One region of the Nonomuraea sp. NPDC047529 genome, then DNA from elsewhere that is predicted to be linked to it. Evidence: riboswitches for the same ligand, from Rfam matches in the RefSeq annotation. Region 1 holds a riboswitch; the other holds the start of a gene.
The links. A riboswitch is a leader RNA that binds a small molecule or an ion and turns the genes downstream of it on or off. The one in region 1 is predicted to bind S-adenosylmethionine.
Positions count from the first base shown of each region.

Region 2: linked by a shared signal. The riboswitch ahead of ABZ815_RS26130 (aminotransferase class V-fold PLP-dependent enzyme) and the one ahead of thrC (threonine synthase) in region 1 are both predicted to bind S-adenosylmethionine.

Region 1 is NZ_JBEYTJ010000005.1:311,542-320,560, forward strand. Features, by position in the region: gene groL (chaperonin GroEL) at 1-147, opposite strand, end outside; gene ABZ815_RS11650 (cold-shock protein) at 492-692, opposite strand; gene ABZ815_RS11655 (MoaD/ThiS family protein) at 936-1,211, opposite strand; gene thrC (threonine synthase) at 1,237-2,469, opposite strand; SAM riboswitch class I at 2,483-2,623, opposite strand; gene ABZ815_RS11665 (RNA polymerase sigma factor) at 2,703-3,257, opposite strand; gene ABZ815_RS11670 (trehalose-6-phosphate synthase) at 3,289-4,713, shown strand; gene ABZ815_RS11675 (hypothetical protein) at 4,755-5,939, shown strand; gene ABZ815_RS11680 (hypothetical protein) at 5,917-6,498, opposite strand; gene otsB (trehalose-phosphatase) at 6,607-7,377, opposite strand; gene ABZ815_RS11690 (DUF3263 domain-containing protein) at 7,417-7,716, opposite strand; gene ABZ815_RS11695 (SAM-dependent chlorinase/fluorinase) at 7,837-8,652, shown strand; partial or broken gene ABZ815_RS11700 (hypothetical protein) at 8,791-9,019, shown strand, end outside.
Region 2 is NZ_JBEYTJ010000017.1:113,245-122,263, forward strand. Features, by position in the region: gene ABZ815_RS26095 (nuclear transport factor 2 family protein) at 1-171, shown strand, start outside; gene folB (dihydroneopterin aldolase) at 161-526, shown strand; gene folK (2-amino-4-hydroxy-6-hydroxymethyldihydropteridine diphosphokinase) at 523-1,026, shown strand; gene ABZ815_RS26110 (DUF3180 domain-containing protein) at 1,023-1,478, shown strand; gene ABZ815_RS26115 (acyltransferase) at 1,475-2,560, opposite strand; gene ABZ815_RS26120 (NADH-quinone oxidoreductase subunit D) at 2,557-3,702, opposite strand; gene ABZ815_RS26125 (DoxX family membrane protein) at 3,827-4,531, shown strand; gene ABZ815_RS26130 (aminotransferase class V-fold PLP-dependent enzyme) at 4,534-5,829, opposite strand; SAM riboswitch class IV at 5,877-5,992, opposite strand; gene ABZ815_RS26135 (cytochrome P450) at 6,068-7,267, shown strand; gene ABZ815_RS26140 (SAM-dependent methyltransferase) at 7,251-8,213, opposite strand; gene ABZ815_RS26145 (chaplin family protein) at 8,408-8,632, shown strand; gene ABZ815_RS26150 (DUF2520 domain-containing protein) at 8,989-9,019, shown strand, end outside.

The DNA of each region.
Region 1 (9,019 bases):
GATCGTGGGAGCGCCCCACTTCTTCTCCAGCACGACGTTGCGCCCCTTGGGACCAAGGGTCACCTTGACGGCGTCGGCGAGCTGGTTCATACCGCGCTCGAGACCGCGCCGGGCGTCCTCGTCAAACGCGATCATCTTGGCTGCCATAAGGCTAGACCTCCCAGATGCAGGGTGGCGTGTGCTGGACCGAGCCGACGCCCGCGACGGCATGGGTCTGCATCTCCGTTCGGCAGACCCCATCGTCTCGATCCGGGTTGTTGGCACTCTGCCATACAGAGTGCCAACGAACTGTTTAGCACTCTACCCTGCCGAGTGCAAGCCACGGGCCCCCTGCCCCAGGTCATGGGGCAGGTCATCGGGCACACCGGTTCGTACGGCGAGCCGCCCCAGGAGGTGCGGCCCGCCGTGCGAAGCCGACGGAGGAAACAGTGGCGGGCTCACGCGGACTGCGCTGCCGCGCGTGCCGCCCGGTTCACACCGGCGACGGTGGGTCAGACCGCGCGGACGGACTCCGCCTGCGGCCCCTTCTGGCCCTGCGTGATCTCGAACTCGACGCGCTGACCCTGTTCGAGAGATCGGTACCCGTCCATCATGATCGCTGAGTAATGGACGAATACATCCTTACCACCGTCTACCGCGATGAAGCCGTAGCCCTTGTCCGCGTTGAACCACTTGACGGTGCCCTGCGCCACTTCCGACTCCTCTTACTGGGCTCGCAGATCTCGCCCATTCCTCCGCGAGACCTGTAATCGCCTGACTTTTGGGAAAATCAGCCATACGATCGCCCTCGACCATACCTGTGGCACGGGGTTTGGCAACAGAGTCAATCGACAAACCGCTAATTTCATCGAAGGCTGAGTCGTTCGAGTTGAATTGGGTTCTAAAACAAGAAGGCGCCCACAAGGGGCGCCTTCAAGAGTCGGGGGGTCCGGCGGTCAGCCGCCCGCGACGGCGGGGATGATGGAGATCTGCGTGCCTTCGGGGGCGGGAGTGTCCAAGCCTTCGACGAAACGGACATCCTCTTCGCCAACGTAAACGTTGACAAAACGACGAATCTTGCCCGATTCATCCAGAATTCTCGCGCCGATCCCCGGGTAGTCGGAGTCGAGCTTGGCGAGAACGTCACGAAGAGTCGCCCCTTCGCCACTCACTTCGGCGTTACCCCCGGTGTAAGTGCGCAGGATGGTGGGAATCCGCACAGAAACGTTCATGGTTTTTGTTGCCTTTCCTGGATTGTCAGACAGTCGCGCGGAACGCGTCGAGAGAGGGCCGGATCACGGCGGTGGGCCGCGCGTCGTCGCTGATCGCGTCGAGCGTCTTGAGGCCGTCGCCGGTGTTCAGGACCACGGTCTCGGCCTCGGGGTCGAGCCTGCCCGTCTCGACGAGCTTCTTCAGCACGCCCACCGTGACGCCGCCCGCGGTCTCGGCGAAGATGCCCTCGGTGGAGGCCAGGAGCTTGATCGCGGCGACGATCTCCGGGTCGGTGACGTCCTCGACGCCCCCGCCGGTACGCCGGGCGATGTCCAGCACGTACGGCCCGTCGGCGGGGTTGCCGATGGCCAGCGACTTGGCGATCGTGTCCGGCTTGACCGGCTGGACCACGTCGTGCCCCGCCTTGTACGCCGTCGAGACCGGCGAGCACCCGGCCGCCTGCGCCCCGAACACCTTGTACGGCGTGTCCTCGACCAGCCCGAGCGCGATCAGCTCCTTGAACCCCTTGTCGATCTTCGTGAGCTGGGAGCCCGAGGCGATGGGGATGACGATCTGCTCCGGCAGCCGCCAGCCGAGCTGCTCGGCGATCTCGTACGCGAGCGTCTTGGACCCCTCGGCGTAGTACGGCCGCAGGTTGACGTTGACGAACCCCCACCTCTCGCCCAGCGGGTCGCCGATCAGCTCGGAACAGAACCGGTTGACCTCGTCGTAGGTGCCCTCGATCCCGACCAGCCGGCCGCCGAACACCCGGGCCATGGCGATCTTGGCCGCTTCGAGGTCGGCCGGGATGAACACGCACGCGTCGAGGCCGGCCCGCGCGGCGGCGGCGGTGACCGCGCCGGCGAGGTTGCCCGTGGAGGAGCAGGAGAGCGTGTGGAACCCGAAGTTCCTGGCCGCCTCGACGGCGATGGCGACCACGCGGTCCTTGAAGGAGTGGGTGGGGTTGCCCGAGTCGTCCTTCACGAACAGGGACCGGAGGCCGAGCGCCTTGCCGAGGTTGCCGGCCTTGACCAGCTTCGTCCAGCCCGGGTTCATGTTGGGCTTGCTCGCCACGTCGGCGGGGACCGGAAGCAGGGAACGGTAGCGCCAGATGTTGGCGGGGCCGGACTCGATGTCCGCGCGGGTCACCTGGCCGAAGGAGTAGGCCGCTTCGAGCGGCCCGAAACACTCCAGGCAGGCGAAGCTGGGGCCCAGGGGGTAGCGCGTGCCGCACTCGCGGCAGGACAGAGCGACGGCAGGACCAAAGTCGAGCGACATGAAGCGAGGCCTTCCCTCATCTTCGCCCGCGGCCACCTTGACCGCGAACCGGAATTGGCACCTTGTCCCGGTCGGCCTCGCCAGGTCGCGAGTACAAGCCGGGAGGGTTGCCGGGGCTTCGCAGGGCCGGTCCCTCCACCCCTCTGGATGAGCAATATTCAGTTGTCGAAAGGGACTCTACCTTCTCAAGTGGCCGAAACGGCCACCCATCTCAGAAGGTGAGAAAGCTTGTCTCACCGATAGTCCTCCCCGAGGACTCCCTGCACGTACTTGCGGGCCTGGTGGATGCGGGACTTGGCGGTGCCGAGCGGGATGTTGAGCTGCTCGGCCACCTCGTTGTAGTCGAGCTGGACGATGTCGCGCAGCACCAGCGCCTGGGCCAGGTCGGGCTTGTCGGCCTCCAGCGCCTCCATCGCGTCGAGCAGGTCGAGCCGCGAGCCGGCGATCACGCTGACCCGCCGCGCGTCCGGCTTCTGCATCGGCAGCTCCTCCGACGTCTGCTCGGCGGCCCTGCGCTTCAACGACCGGTACGTGGTGCGCGCGCAGTTGGCGGTCACGATGTGCAGCCAGGTGCTGAACCTGGCCCGCCCCTCGAACCGCCCGATGTTGCGCGCCACGGCCAGCAGTGTGTCCTGCGAGGCTTCTTCCGCGTCCTGGTGATAGGGCAGGATCCGGGCGCAGTGGCGCATCACGTCAGGCTCGATCCTGGCCAGGAGCTCGCCGAGCGCGCGATGGTCTCCGGCCGCGGCCGAGCGGGCGAGTTCCTCGGTTAGCTCATCTAGCGCCATAGCTGGGATCCTATGGGCGAAGGGAGCCCAAATGAACAGCGTTCTCGTGGCGTCCAACCGCGGGCCGGTCTCCTTCACCGTCGACGACGACGGTGAGCTGACCATGAAACGCGGTGGTGGGGGCCTGGTCTCGGGCCTGTCGGGGGTGGCCAAGGAGCACGGCGTGCTGTGGGTGTGCGCCGCGCTGTCCGACGGCGACCGCAGCGCCGTACGCCTCGCTCCGGGGGGCCGGCTCGACCGGACGGGCTACGACACGGGCGCGTTGCGGATGCTCGACATCCCCGCGGCCACCTTCCACCGCGCCTACAACGCCGTGGCCAACTCGACCCTGTGGTTCGTCAACCACCTGCTGTACGACATCCCCAACTCCCCCAGCTTCGGCACCAAGTTCCGGCGCGAGTGGGAGTCCTACCGCGACTACAACGGCGCGTTCGCGCTGGCGCTGGCCGAGGAGGCCGGGCACGGCGCACGCGTGATGGTCCAGGACTACCACCTGACGCTCACCCCGGCGATGCTCCGCGCCGAGCGCCCCGACCTGCGCATCGCCCATTTCAGCCACACGCCGTGGGCGCCCCCGGAGTACTTCTCCCTGCTGCCCGACGCGGTGACCAGGGAGGTCCTGGACGGCATCCTGGGGGCCGACCACGCGGGCTTCCTCACCGCGCGGTGGGCGGCGGCGTTCATGGACTGCTGCGAGGCGCTGCTCGGCGCGCGGGTGGACCGCGCGGCCCGCACGGTCACCCACGAGGGCAGGAAGACGCGCGTCGGCGTGCACAGCCTGGGCGTGGACGGCGCTGCGCTGTGGGCGCGGGCCTGCGAGCCCGACGTCGAGTCGCACATGGCCGCGCTCGCCGAGCAGGTGGCCGGGCGGCGGCTGATCGTCCGCATCGACCGCACCGAGCTGTCCAAGAACATCGTGCGCGGGCTGCTGGCCTACCGGGAGTTCCTGGCCGCCCATCCGGAGTGGCACGGCAAGGTGGTCCACCTGGCCTTCGCCTACCCGAGCCGGCACGACCTGCCCGAATACCGCGAGTACACCGCGTCGGTGCAGCGCTGCGCGCGCGAGATCGAGGACGAGTACGCCACCGAGGACTGGGACCCGGTCATCCTCAACGTCAACGACGACTACCCGCGCTCGCTGGCCGCCTACCGGCTGGCGGACGTGCTGCTGGTCAACCCCATCCGCGACGGCATGAACCTGGTGGCCAAGGAGGGGCCCGTCCTGTCGCCGCGCTGCGCCCTGGTGCTCTCGCGCGAGGCGGGGGCGGCGGCCGAGCTGGGGCCGTACGCGCTGGTGGTCAACCCCTACGACGTGAGCGGCACGGCGGCCGCGCTGCACGAGGCCCTGGTGATGCCCGAGGACGAGCGCAGGCGCCGCCGCGACCGGCTGTACGAGGCGGCCACCGCGCTGCCGCCGCACAAGTGGCTGGAATCCCAGCTCGATGCCCTGCTTTAACATGAGAAGTCGGATTCACTGCCAATGACGGAGGCTGCCGGGTGTCGACGGTCTCAGTGCCCATCCGACTCGTCCGGGATCGTCCGACCTGGCTGATCTACCTCCTGCTCGGCGCGTTCGCCACCTTCATGTACGGCCTCAGCGCCGCCCTGCCGCTCCTGCGCGCCGACCAGCGCACCACGGCCACCGTCGCCGGGCTGCACGGCACCGCCATGGCGCTCGGCACGGTCGGCGCCGGCCTCACCCTGCCCCTGCTCACCAGGGTCCTCGGCCGGCGCGTGACGTGCTGGGTCGGCCTGGCCGGGATGAACGCCGGCGTGCTGCTGGTCATGGCCACCTCCGCGCTGCCCCTGACGCTGCTGGGCTACGGCGTGGCCGGCGGCTTCGGCTCGGTCATGCTCTACGCGGCGATGGCCGAGCTCAGCGACCACCACGGCCCCGCGGGACCGGCCGCGCTCAGCGAGGCCAACGCCGTGGGCGTGCTGGTGGGGATCGTGGCGACGTTCGTGCTCAGCCAGGTGGCGCAGAGCGCGCTCGGCTGGCGGGCCGCCCTGCTGATCACCCCGGCGGTCAGCGTCCTGCTCGCACTGGCGCTGGGCCGCTCCTGGCCCGCGCCCCGGCAGGGCATGGAAGGGGAGGACGACGTGGTCGCCCTGGGCGGCGTCCAGGCGCGGGTGGGCGGCCGGTGGCGCTTCCATCTGGCCGGGGCCGTGCTGTTCTGCTGCGTGGCCCTGGAGTTCTCGTTCAACCTGTGGGCCGCCGACCTGTTCGCCCTCAGGACCGGCGTGACGGCGGCCGTCGCGGCGACCGGGCTGACGGCGTTCGTCAGCGGCATGGCGGCGGGCAGGTTCGCGGGCGCGCAGCTCGCGCTGCGGCTGCCGGCCACGCCGCTGTTCGTCGGCGCCCTGGGGCTGATGGCGCTCGGCTGGCTGCTGTTCTGGACGAGCGGCGCGCCGGTGCTGTCGTACGCGGGGCTGGCGCTGAGCGGGCTGGGCGCGTCGCTGCAGTTCCCGCTCGCGCTGAGCTCGCTGATCGCCGCCTCCGGCGACCGGGCGGACCGGGCGGCGGCCGCCTCGCCCGTGTGGGCGGGCGCCGCCATGGCGGTCGGCCCGCTGCTGCTCGGCTCGCTGGCCGACGGCTACGGCACCGGGACCGCGTTCGTGCTGGTGCCGGTGATCATCGCTGTCGCGGTGACCGGGGTGCTCATGTCCAGTCGGCGTACTTGAGCGTGTCGGCCAGGCCGGGCGTGTCCCACTGGTCCACGACGAGGATCCGGCTCTTCGGCAGGTACCACTCGCGCTGCGTGAAGCGGGCCTTCACGCCGTTGCCCGAGTAGCTGACGCACTTGGCCTGCCAGGCGTTGTAGGCGGCCTTGTGCCCGGCCCCCATCTGCCGGTAGCCCCTGGTGACCTTGGGGCCGATGACCTCGCCCCACTTCCGGTTGAACGGGCAGGGCTGCACGTCACTGGCCGGGTAGTACGGGTTCTTGCCCGTGTAGGGCCCGAAGCCCTCCGCGCCCCGCTTGATCGCGTCGGGGCCGAGGATGTAGAACGCGTCGCACTCGGGCGAGCCCCAGCCCTGTGGCTTGGCGCAACGGCCGGTGACCACCTGCACGTAGTCGGCCCCCTGACGGTGGACCACCCACTCGATCGGGATGTAGAGCGTCAGGCCGCCGCGCAACTTGAGCTGCTGGGCGGGGGCGGCGGAGGCGGCCCCGGGCACGGCGAGCACGGCCGCCAGGGACGCAACCGAGACGGCGGCGACAGCGAGAGATCGTCTTGACATGGGCACCAACGTAGAACCCGCCACTTGCAGCCCAATCACGAACGACTGAAAGCCGTGAGCCGGCTCGAAGACGGCGAACGCCGCGAGCCGGCTCACGAACGGCTGAACTCAGGGACGGCTGAAGGCCGTCGTCAGCTCCCGCAGCAACGCCACCACGCCGTCGGGCCCGTCGACCACGATGTCGGCCCGTTCGGCCAGCGCGGTCACCTCCGCCGAGCCGCTGCACACGGTCACGCCGGGCAGCCCCGAGGCGCGTACGGCCTCGAACGCGGCCAGGTCGCCGAGGTCGTCGCCGACGAACATGACGGACCTGGCGTCCCGCTCGGCCAGGAACAGCCCGAGCGCGTGGCCCTTGTCCATGCCGGGCGGCCGCAGCTCCAGGACCATGCGTCCGGGCTCGATCACCAGCCCGTGCTTGTCGGCCAGCCCGGCCAGCGGCTCGCGCAACGCGGCCAGTGCGCCCTCGGGGTCGGGGGCGCGCCTGGTGTGCACGGCCACCGCCCGGCCCTTGTCCTCGATCACCACGCCGTGCAGCCCGAGCGAGTCGAGCAGCAGCGGCAGCTCGGCCCGGGCGCGGGGCACGCCGGGCGGAGGCGGCGGCGCCGAGACGCGTCCGTGCTCCCACCGCTCGAAGCCGTAGTGGCCGAGCACCACGAGACCGGGCACGTCGGCCAGGCCGGGCCCGAGTTCGAGCGCGGTGGCCGCCGGCCTGCCGGTCACGATGGCCACGGCGCCGACGTGGGCGCCCAGCTCGGCGAGTACGGCGGGGGCCTCGGGGTGGATCCGGGCGGAGGCGGGATCGGGCACGATCGGCGACAGGGTTCCGTCGAAGTCGAGCCCGATCACGGCGCCGGACGGATCTTTAAGGATCGCTTCCATTCCAGGGATGTTCCTCACGCGGCTGCCGTACCCAGCCGGTCAGGGGCGCATGCCGAGCCGTCTCGCCGCACGGTCACGCTGACGGGTGGAGCGCAACCTTCGCAACCGTTTGACCAGCATCGGGTCCTGCTCCAGCGCCTCCGGTCTGTCGATCAGCTCGCCGAGCAACTGGTAGTAGCGGGTGGCCGAGAACCCGAAGGTCTCCTTGATGGCCTGCTCCTTGGCGCCCGCGTGACGCCACCATTGGCGTTCGAAGGCGAGGAGTTCGAGATCGCGGTCGGTGAGGGGTGGTCTGGACGGTTCCTGGGCAGCACTGTCACCGCTGAGCGGTGCTCCCATGATGTCCTCCTCGGGAAGGGGCGTGCGACGATCACATCGCACGCGTCGCGGCCCGTGGCCAATCGTAATGTGCGATGTGCGGCTGTTCACGGCGGATTGCCGGACGTACAGTCACGAAATGTGACCCCAGTCATCACGCTCCTCACGGACTACGGGCTCGAAGACGGCTTCGTGGCCGCCTGCCACGGAGTGATCGCCGGGATCGCGCCCCAGGCGCGGGTGATCGACGTGAGCCACCTGGTCCCGTCCGGCGACGTTCGGCGTGGCGCGGCCATCCTCGCCCAGACCATCCCCTACCTCCCGGCGGGCGTGCACATCGGCGCGGTCGACCCCGGCGTGGGCGGCGCGCGGCGGTCGGTGGCGGTCGAGGCGGGCGGCCGGGTGTTCGTCGGCCCCGACAACGGCCTGCTGTCCTGGGCGGTGCACGCCAGCGGCGGCGCGCGGGCCGCGTACGCGCTCAGCAACGAGGAGCTCTTCCTGCGGCCGGTGTCGCCCACCTTCCACGGCCGGGACGTCTTCTCGCCGGTCGCCGGGCGGCTGGCCGGCGGCCTGGACCCGGCCGAGCTGGGCCCCCCGGTGCCGGTCGAGCGGCTGGTCTCGCTGCCCGCGCCGACCTCGCTGCTGCGCGAGGGCTCGGTCGAGGGCGAGGTCGTCTCGGTGGACCGCCACGGCAACACGCAGTTGTCGATCGCGGCGGGCGACCTGGACGCGCTGGGCGTCCAGGTGGGCGACACGCTGGGGGTGTGGCTCGGGCGGCGGCGGCTCGCGATGCCCTTCCGCACGTCGTTCGCGGCGGTGCCGCCGGGCGAGCTGGTGGCGTTCACGGACTCGGCGGGGCTGATCGCCATCGCGGTCAACTTCGGGGACGCGGCGCAGCGGCTGGGGCTCCCCCCTGGGGCACATGTCCGACTTTCGCCCACACCGCAGGGCGAATAACCGCATAACTACAATTACTCCGCGTATCGGACTGTTTACCGAAGCGTCGGAACGACTCGCCGGCCACGTGCCAGAATGCACGGCAGATCGGGCGTCCCTCCTCTCCCGTTCGAGGTTGACGTGTACCAACTGTCCGTTGTGCTGCTCTCCATCCTGTCCGTGTTCTGGCCGCAGGCAGACGCGCCCGTGCCGGAGCGCTGGCACGCCTGGCCGGTGGCGCGGATCTTCCCGCTGGCCGTTCCCGGCGTCAGCCCGTCGGGGGCCAGGGTGACGTACGTGCTGGCGGGGGTGGCCCCCGAGGCGCCGTGCCGGGTGGCGTTCCAGTCCGCCGCGGTGCGGCCCGGCTGCCTGACCGCGCTGCGGGCCA
Region 2 (9,019 bases), on a different contig from region 1:
AACATCCTGACGGCGGGCGAGGAGGGTGAGTCCAGCTTCGCCGCGGGCAAGGTGGTGGCCAGTAACGTCTACATCCGCACCTCACAGGGCTGGCGGTTGTGGATGCACCACGGCTCCCCGGTGCTCCAGGGAGACGACGACGAGGACGAGGAGGGCGAGCTTGAGGTCTGACCGCATCGCTCTCAAGGGCCTGCGGGCCAGGGGCAGGCACGGCGTCCTGCCCGCCGAGCGTGAGCTCGGCCAGGAGTTCGTGGTCGACGCGACGTTGTTCCTCGACACCGCCCCGGCGGCGGCCGGCGACGATCTCACCAAGACCGTCCACTACGGCGAGCTGGCTCAGGCGCTGGTCGAGGTGGTCGAGGGTGAGCCGGTCGAGCTGATCGAGACGCTGGCGCAGCGGCTGGCCGACGTCTGCCTGGCCAGTGAGCTGGTCGACAAGGTCGAGGTGAGTGTGCACAAACCGGCGGCGCCGATCCCGCTGCCGTTCGACGATGTGATCGTGACGATCGAGAGGAGCCGCACATGAAGGCCGTCCTCGCGCTCGGCAGCAACCTGGGCGAGCGGTTCCAGACGTTGCAGGGGGCCATCGACACGATGTTCGACGCCCCGGGCCTGGAGTTCGTCAAGGTGTCCCCGGTCTACGAGACCGATCCGGTCGGAGGGCCCGCCGGGCAGGAGCCGTATCTCAACGCGGTCGTGGTCGCCGAGACCGAGCTGCCGCCGCGTACGCTGCTCGAACGGGCGCTGGGCGTGGAGAACGCCTACGGGCGGGTGCGTGAGGAGCGGTGGGGGCCGCGCACGCTCGACGTCGACCTGATCGTCGTCGGCGAGACCGTGTCCGACGACCCCGAGCTGACGCTGCCGCATCCCCGGGTGCACGAGCGCGCGTTCGTGCTGGTGCCCTGGTCGGTGGTCGACCCCGAGGCCACGGTGCCGGGCAGGGGCCGGGTGGCCGACCTGCTGGCCGGGCTCGACCGGCACGGCGTGCACCTGCGCGACGACCTGAAGCTGCAGAGGCCCGATTGAGGCCGACGCATCCCGGCCGGCTGGCCGCTCTCCTCCTCGTCGTCGCCCTGGTCGTCTGGGCGGCGGTCCGGCACTTCTACTCCGACCTGCCCATCATGCCCTGGACGGCCATCCCGACCGTGCTGCTGCTGGCCCTCGGCGAGGGCTACAGCGGGTGGGTGACCAAGGCCAGGATCGCCAGGAAGCCGGACACCAAGCCGGTCGAGCCGCTGGCGGTGGCCCGGCTGGCGGCGCTGGCCAAGGCGTCGGCGTACGCGGGGGCGGTGTTCGCGGGCATGTTCGCCGGGTTCGCCGCGTACACGCTGCAGATCTTCGACCGGGAGACGCCGCGTTCGGAGTTCTTCGTGGCGGCCGGGTCGTTCGTGGCCTGCGTGGTGCTCGTCTGCGCGGCCCTCTACCTCGAACACTGCTGCCGCATCCCCAAGGACTCCGACGAGCGCAAGTCCGACTAGCGCGTCTTGGCGGAGGGGCGGCGGCGGCCGAAGAGGTAGATGACCGGCAGCGTGCAGATCAGCGGTCCGACGATGGCGATCGGCCGCTCCAGCCACCACTTCAGGTCCGGCGGGATCTTCGTGCCGAGGTTGCCGAACAGCCACCACGACAGCCCTAAGGCGATCGCCATGCCGGTCGTGTGGAAGAGGAACAGCGGCAGGGCGTAGCGGTTGATGAAGGAGTTCGCGCGCGCCCAGCGGGGGCGTTCGAGCACCCGTTCCATGGCCGGGCGCAGCACCTCGACCAGGCCGATCTGGAAGATCAGCAGGGCGACGATGACGAACGTGGGCGGCGCCATGTTCGACCACTTGTCGCCGGGCACGCCGACCATCGAGCCCGGGTAGATGCCCGAGTAGACCAGGCCGATCAGGGCGAACAGGCCGGTCCACAGGATGCCGACGTCGTACCGCCTCGGCAGGACGACGATCCGGTCGTAGAAGAAGCCCGCCTGGTGGGCCAGGCCCCAGACGATGATCATGTTGAGCCAGCCGGCCCACTCGTAGCCGTAACGGAAGCGTACGACGTCCACGACCAGGGCCGAGCCGCCGAGCCAGATGAGGGCCAGCACGTCGTAGCGTCTGTGCAGGTACAGGGCCACCGGCAGCAGCGCGATCAGCACCAGGTAGACGCCGAGGAACCACAGCGGGCTGAGCACGAGCAGCACCACCCGCCACATCCACTCCACGTGGAAGGCCCAGGTGACGACCGCGCCGACGGAGATCCACACGCCGCACAGGAACAACGCGGGCAGGGACAGCGCGCGGATGCGCCGCCACACGAACGCCCCGATGCCGACGCCGCGCGCCTGGGCCCGGTTCCAGGACAGCAGGTGCACGTGGCCGCCGACGTAGAAGAACAGCGGCAGCACCTGGAGCAGCCAGGTCAGGATCCACAACCCGGAGGTGAAGCCGAGCGGGCTGGTGGGCTCGGGGCCGGTGGGCTTCCACTCCAGGATCGTGAACGCCCAGTGCCAGACCACCACGACGATGAGGCTGAGGGCACGCAGCCAGTCGACGTACTTGTCGCGTTCGGGGGTGCTCACTTGTCGATGTCACCCACGACGAAGAACATCGAGCCGAGAATGGCGATCATGTCGGCCACCAGGGTCCCGGGCAGCAGTTCGCGCAGCGCCTGGACGTTGCCGAACGACGCCGAGCGCAGCTTGAGCCGCCACGGCGTCTTGTCGCCCTTGGAGACCAGGTAGTAGCCGTTGATGCCGAGCGGGTTCTCCGTCCACGCGTACGTGTGGCCCTCCGGCACCTTGAGCACCTTCGGCAGGCGCTGGTTGACCGGCCCGGGAGGCAGCTCGCGCAGCCGGGCGACGCACGCGTCGGCGAGGTCGAGCGAGACCTTGAGCTGCTCGAACAGCACCTCGAACCGGGCATGGCAGTCGCCGTCGCGCCGGGTGACGACCTTGACCGGCAGCTCCCCGTACGCCAGGTACGGGTCGTCGCGCCGCAGGTCGAGATCGACGCCGGAGGCGCGGGCGATAGGCCCGCTGACGCCGTACTGGAGGATCTGCTCGCGGGTCAGCACGCCGACGCCCTTGGTGCGGGCGAGGAAGATCTCGTTGTTCAGGATGAGGTTCTCGATGTCGGGCACCCGGCGGCGGGTCTCGGCCACGGCCTCGGCGACCCGGTCGAGCCAGCCGAGCGGCAGGTCCTCTTTCAGGCCGCCGACCCGGTTGAACATGTAGTGCATGCGCCCGCCGGAGATCTCCTCCATGACGGCCTGGATGCGTTCGCGCTCGTTGAAGGCGTAGAAGACGGGGGTGATCGCGCCCAGTTCGAGGGGGTAGGAGCCGAGGAACATCAGGTGGTTGAGCACCCGGTTGAGCTCGGCCAGCAGCGTACGCGCCCACACGGCCCTGACCGGCACCTCCATGCCGAGCAGCCGCTCGGCGGCCAGCACGACGCCCAGCTCGTTGGCGAACCCCGACAGCCAGTCGTGCCGGTTGGCGAGCATGATGATCTGGCGGTAGTCGCGGACCTCGAACAGCTTCTCCGCGCCCCGGTGCATGTAGCCGATGATCGGCTCGGCCGCCGTGATGCGCTCGCCGTCGAGGGTGAGCCGGAGCCTGAGCACGCCGTGCGTGGAGGGGTGCTGGGGACCGATGTTGAGGATCATGTCCTCGGTCGCCAGCTCCTTCGCGCCGGCGCCGATCCCGACCACGCGTTCCGTCATAGGGCCCATGCTGCCACCGTCCCGCAAGGTGAGCCAGCGTGGGGGATGGTCAAGGAATCGTATGGCAACGCATCCCGAAGCCAGACATGGGGATCAATACCCGGGAACGGGGGGAGAAAGCACTGTGAGAAGAGTTCTGTTTGATGTGGCGGCCCTGATCTCCCGGGTGGTACTCGGCGTGATCTTCGTGGTCCACGGCTGGCAGAAGTGGCAGGGCGGGCTGGGTGCCGCGGCGGGACAGTTCCGGGAGATGGGCATACCCATGCCTGGGTTGTCCGCCGGATTCGCCGCCATTGTGGAGCTGATCGGCGGCGTCCTGTTGATCCTCGGCCTGCTGGTCCGGCCGGTGGCGTTGTTGCTGCTCATCGACATGATCGGCGCGATCGTCTTCGTGCACGCAGGACACGGGGTGTTGTCGCAGAACGGGGGATGGGAGCTGCCGGGCGCGCTCGGCGCGCTCTCGCTGATGCTCGCCGCGCTGGGTGGCGGCCGCATCGGCCTCGACGGCATCGTCCACTCGATGTTCCGCCGCCGCAAGGAACGCCGGATCGCCGAGGACGACCTCGCCGCGCACCGGCCGGCCCGGCGTGCCGAGCCGACGACGGTCGTCACCGAGGGGCCCGTGACACAGCCCGGCCCGGAGAGCGGCCCGACGCGACCCGAGGGCGGCCCGACGACGCCGGTCCGGCCCGAGGGCGAGGTCGAGCAGCCCAACGTGCCGAGGCAGCCCAACGCGCCGCGCCCCGGGCACCTCAACGACGAGGACATGAGGGACATCGACGCCCTGGTGTCCGACGAGCCGCCCCACCCGAAGCCGCCCAACCGCTGAGCTCAGCGGCCGACCAGGTCCCGCAGGGCCTCGACCAGGCGGTCGACGTGCTCCTGCGTGCTGCCGATGCCGATGGAGGCGCGTACCGCGGAGGCGGTCCCGTCCTCGCAGCCGCCGTCCGAGGTGCCCAGCAGGTGCCGGACGAACGGGTGCGCGCAGAACTTCCCGTCACGCACGCCGATGCCGTACTCGCCGGACAGCGCCTCGGCCACCTCCCGGGCCGAGTAGCCGTCCACGACGAACGACACGATCCCCACCCGGGGGTGGTCCTCGCCCCACAGCGACAGCTCGCGCACCCCCTCGATCGACGACAGACCGGTACGCAGCCGGGCGATCAGGCGCTCCTCCTCGCGCACCAGCTCCGTCCACCCGGTGGCGGTGAGTGCGTCGCAGGCGGCGGCCAGGGCGATGGCGCCGAGCACGTTGGGGGTGCCGGCCTCGTGGCGGGGCTCGGGGTCGTCGTGCCACTCGGTGGTCTCGCCGACCGAGCGCACCGCGCCGCCGCCCTTCAGGTACGGCTCGCCCTCGGCCAGCCAGTCACGGCGTCCGATCAGCACGCCGGCGCCGAAGGGCGCGTACAGCTTGTGGCCGGAGAAGGCCACGTAGTCCAGGTCGAGCGCGGTCAGGTTGAGCCTGCGGTGCGGGACGAGCTGGGCGGCGTCCACCAGGATGCGGGCGCCGTGCCGGTGGGCGATGTGGGCCAGGGCGGCGATGGGCCACAGTTCGCCGGTGACGTTGGAGGCGGCGGTGACCACGAGCAGCTTGGGGCCCTCGATCCCGGCCAGCGCCTCGTCGGCGGCGCGGACGGCCTCGCCGGGGAAGGCGGGCGGCGCCAGGCGCACGGACCGCGCCCAGGGCAGCAGCGAGGCGTGGTGCTCGGAGTCGAAGACGACGGCGGTCGCGTCCTCGGGCAGGCAGCGGGCCAGCAGGTTGGTGGCGTCGGTGGTGTTGCGGGTGAAGATGACGGCGTCGTCGGCACGGGCGCCGACGAAGGCCCTGACCGTGTGGCGGGCCTGCTCGTACCGGGCGGTGGTGAGCTGGGAGGCGTAGCCCGCGCCGCGGTGGACGCTGGAGTAGGCCGGGAGCGCGGCGGCGACGGCGGCGCTGACCGGCTCAAGACAGGGGGCGCTGGCGGCGTAGTCGAGGTTGGCGTAGCTGACCAGGCGGCCGCCCTTGACCGGCACCTCCAGGTCGGCGCCGAGCACGGCGGGGATCGGCCGTCCGGAGGCGGCGGCGGGGGCGGCGGGGGTCTCGGCGGCCTGGGCGGGCACGGAGTTGAAGATCGTCAAAGTGGACATGGCACGGCTCCTCACGGGGTCGGTCGGACCCCTGGGAACAGCCACGGAGCCCGCGCTTGCCCGCCACACCTCGTGACGGACCAGGTCTTCACCCGGGGCACCCCGCCGCGGACGCGAGGGTTGCCGGCCAGCTAGCCGGGGCTTGTCGCTGGCACTCATGACCTACGACGGCACTATAACCGACACCGGGGCACGATTCGCAAGTCCAGCAGGTCAACCCGTCTCATAAGATGAAATAGTGCGCTTTGATCCCTGGAATCCGGATTTCGTCGTCGACCCCTATCCGGCGTACGACGAGCTGAGGCGCGAGGCGCCCGTACGCTACTTCGAGCCGTCCAACCAGTGGCTGATCTCCCGGCACGCGGACGTGAACGCGCTGCTCAGAGACCGCCGGCTGGGCCGCGACTACACCCACGTCGCCACGCACGAGGAGTTCGGCCGGCAGCCCGAGCCGGAGTTCCAGGAAGCCTTCTGGCGCGTCAGCAGGAACGGCATGCTGGAGGTCGAGCCGCCGGACCACACGAGGCTGCGCCGGCTGGTGTCCAAGGCGTTCACGCCCCGCATGGTCGAGTCGCTGCGCCCGCGCGTCCGGGCCATCGCCGAGAGCCTGATCGACGCGTACGTCGAGAAGGGCGGCGGCGACCTGATCGCCGAGGTCGCCGAGCCGCTGCCGGTCACCGTCATCGCCGAGATGCTCGGCGTGCCCGAGCAGGACCGTCACCTGCTGCGCCCGTGGTCGGCCGACATGTGCGGCATGTACGAGCTCAACCCCAGCCTGGAGACCCAGCACCAGGCGGTGCGCGCGGCCGAGGAGTTCGAGTCCTACCTCAAGGACCTGGCCCGCGAACGCATCGCCAACCCCGGCGAGGACCTGGTCAGCGCCCTGGCCGCGATCCCCGAGCTGACCCTCGACGAGCTGGCCGGCACCTGCGTCCTGCTGCTGAACGCGGGCCACGAGGCCACGGTCAACGTCTCCGGCAACGGCTGGCGGGCCCTGCTGAAGAACCCCGGCGAGCTGGCCCGGCTGCGCGCCGACCGTTCGCTGCTGCCGACCGCCATCGAGGAGCTGCTGCGCTACGACACCCCGCTCCAGCTCTTCGAGCGCTGGGTGCTGGAGGACATCGAGGTCCACGGCGTGCGGATCCCGCGCGGCTCGGAGGTGGCCTGCCTGTTCGGCTCGGCCAACAGGGACCCCGAGGTGTTCGAGGACCCGGACCGGCTCGACCTGGGCCGCCCGGACAACCCGCACATCTCCTTCGGCGCGGGCATCCACTTCTGCCTGGGCGCGCCGCTGGCCAGGATCGAGCTGACGGAGTCGTTCACCGCGCTGCTGGGCCGGGTCGGGACGATCGAGCTGCGCGCGGAGCCGGTCTACAAGCCCGGTTTCGTCATCCGCGGCCTGCGCTCGCTCGACCTCGACGTCACCGGCTCTGGCTGAGCCAGCCGAACCCGCCCAGCCCGGCCGGATCGATCAGCTCGGCCTCCTCCGACGCCCTCGACAGCGCCCGTACGTAGGCGCGCGGATCGGCGGCGGCGAGGTCGACCGGGGGCCGGGCGCCGGTGAGGCCCAGCGCCCGCAGCATGTCGCGCTGTGTGGACAAGGTTGTGGATATCGCGCCGGCCCGCCGCCCGGCCTCGGCGCACGCGTCGAGGGCGACGTGGGCGGTGATGTCGCAGGTCCCGTCGGGGACGGGGGCCACGACCGCGCCGCCGCGGTAACCGGTCAGCGTGCCACAGAGCGGTCGGTTATCCACAGGGTGTGCATAATCCACGGCTATCGCCCGGCCGTGGGTGAGACGTACCAGAACGGAGGCCCAGGCGTCGTCGCGGGGGCGGCCGATCTCGGCGCGGGTGCCCACGTGCGGCAGCGGCCACCAGCGTTCGAGCCATTCGCGGTCGGCGGGCCGCAGCGGGCCGCCGAGGCGCTCCTCGCCGGTCCTGGTGTTGACCATGACCAGACGGGGGCCGCCGGAGGTCTGCTCGGCCACGTCGAGCGGGATGTTGTCGAGCCACTCGTTGGCGACGGCCAGCCCGGTGATGCTGGAGGGCAGGCAGCGGCTCCACTCCACCTGCTCGGGCAGCCCGGCGGGCCGGGGCGACAGGTCGACGCAGGTGACCCGGAGCCGGTCGCGCAGAGCGGGCTCGGCCGCCGCGAGGATGCGGCTGACCAGCACTCCCTCGCCCGCGCCGACGTCGACCAGGTCGAGCCGCTCGGGGGAGCCGAGCTCGGAGTCCACCTCCACCAGCAGGGCCAGGACCGCCTCCGCGAACACGGCCGAGGCTCCGACCGAGGTGCGGAAGTGGCCCGAGGGGCGTTCGCGGAGGTAAAAGCCCTCCTCGCCGTAGAGCGCGCGTTCCGTGGCGGCGCGCCAGGTGAGCCACATGAGGGTGACTATCTCATGACCGAAGGGTTCGACACGCAGAGTCGTCCATTGACTACTCTTGGTCGCTACATTGCGCTAACGTTTACGCACTGTCACAGAGCGACTGCGTTTCGCCCATCCGCGGTAAGCGGCGAGCCGGATCGCTCCACCGAAAGCATTGCGGCCCTGAGGCCGCAGACTGAGAGGAGCCCCCCGTGAAGAAGACTCTGGTCATGGCAGGTGCCATCGCCCTCCTGGCCCTGGCGGCCCCCGCGTACGCCGACGATGTCACCCACGGCAACAACGGCATCCTGAGCGGCAGCCCGATCCACCTCCCCATCACCGCCGTCGTGCCCGTCTGCGGCAACAACATCGGCATCCAGGCGGTGCCGATCAACGGCTGCCAGGGGAGCCCCAACACCGCGGTCTACAGCCGCTGAGGCAGGGAGAGCCCGGACCGCTCGCGCGCGGTCCGGGCTCTGATCCCGGCCGGTCAGTCGGCGGATGACCGGTCAGTGCACCTCCAGGAGGTCGCATCCAGGCGGGCGTCGGGTTGTCAGGACTCGGCGCCCGTCGTCGTGCGTGGACCCCTCTCCTCATCTCTTTCGACAGGGGGTGCATGATTCGTATGCCCCTGTCGCATTTGTCGTTAACTCAACGGGCGGCAAAGCGCCGGACATGCCGGAACGTGTTCGACGGCCCCCGACCTGTCGGCCCCCGCCCGCCGGTTACGCTGGTCCGCAGTGCCTTCACGGTGCCACCACGGTGCCGTTGCGGTCGACAGGGGTGAGACGTCATGGACGCAGGTGATCGCCCGGCACGGCTGA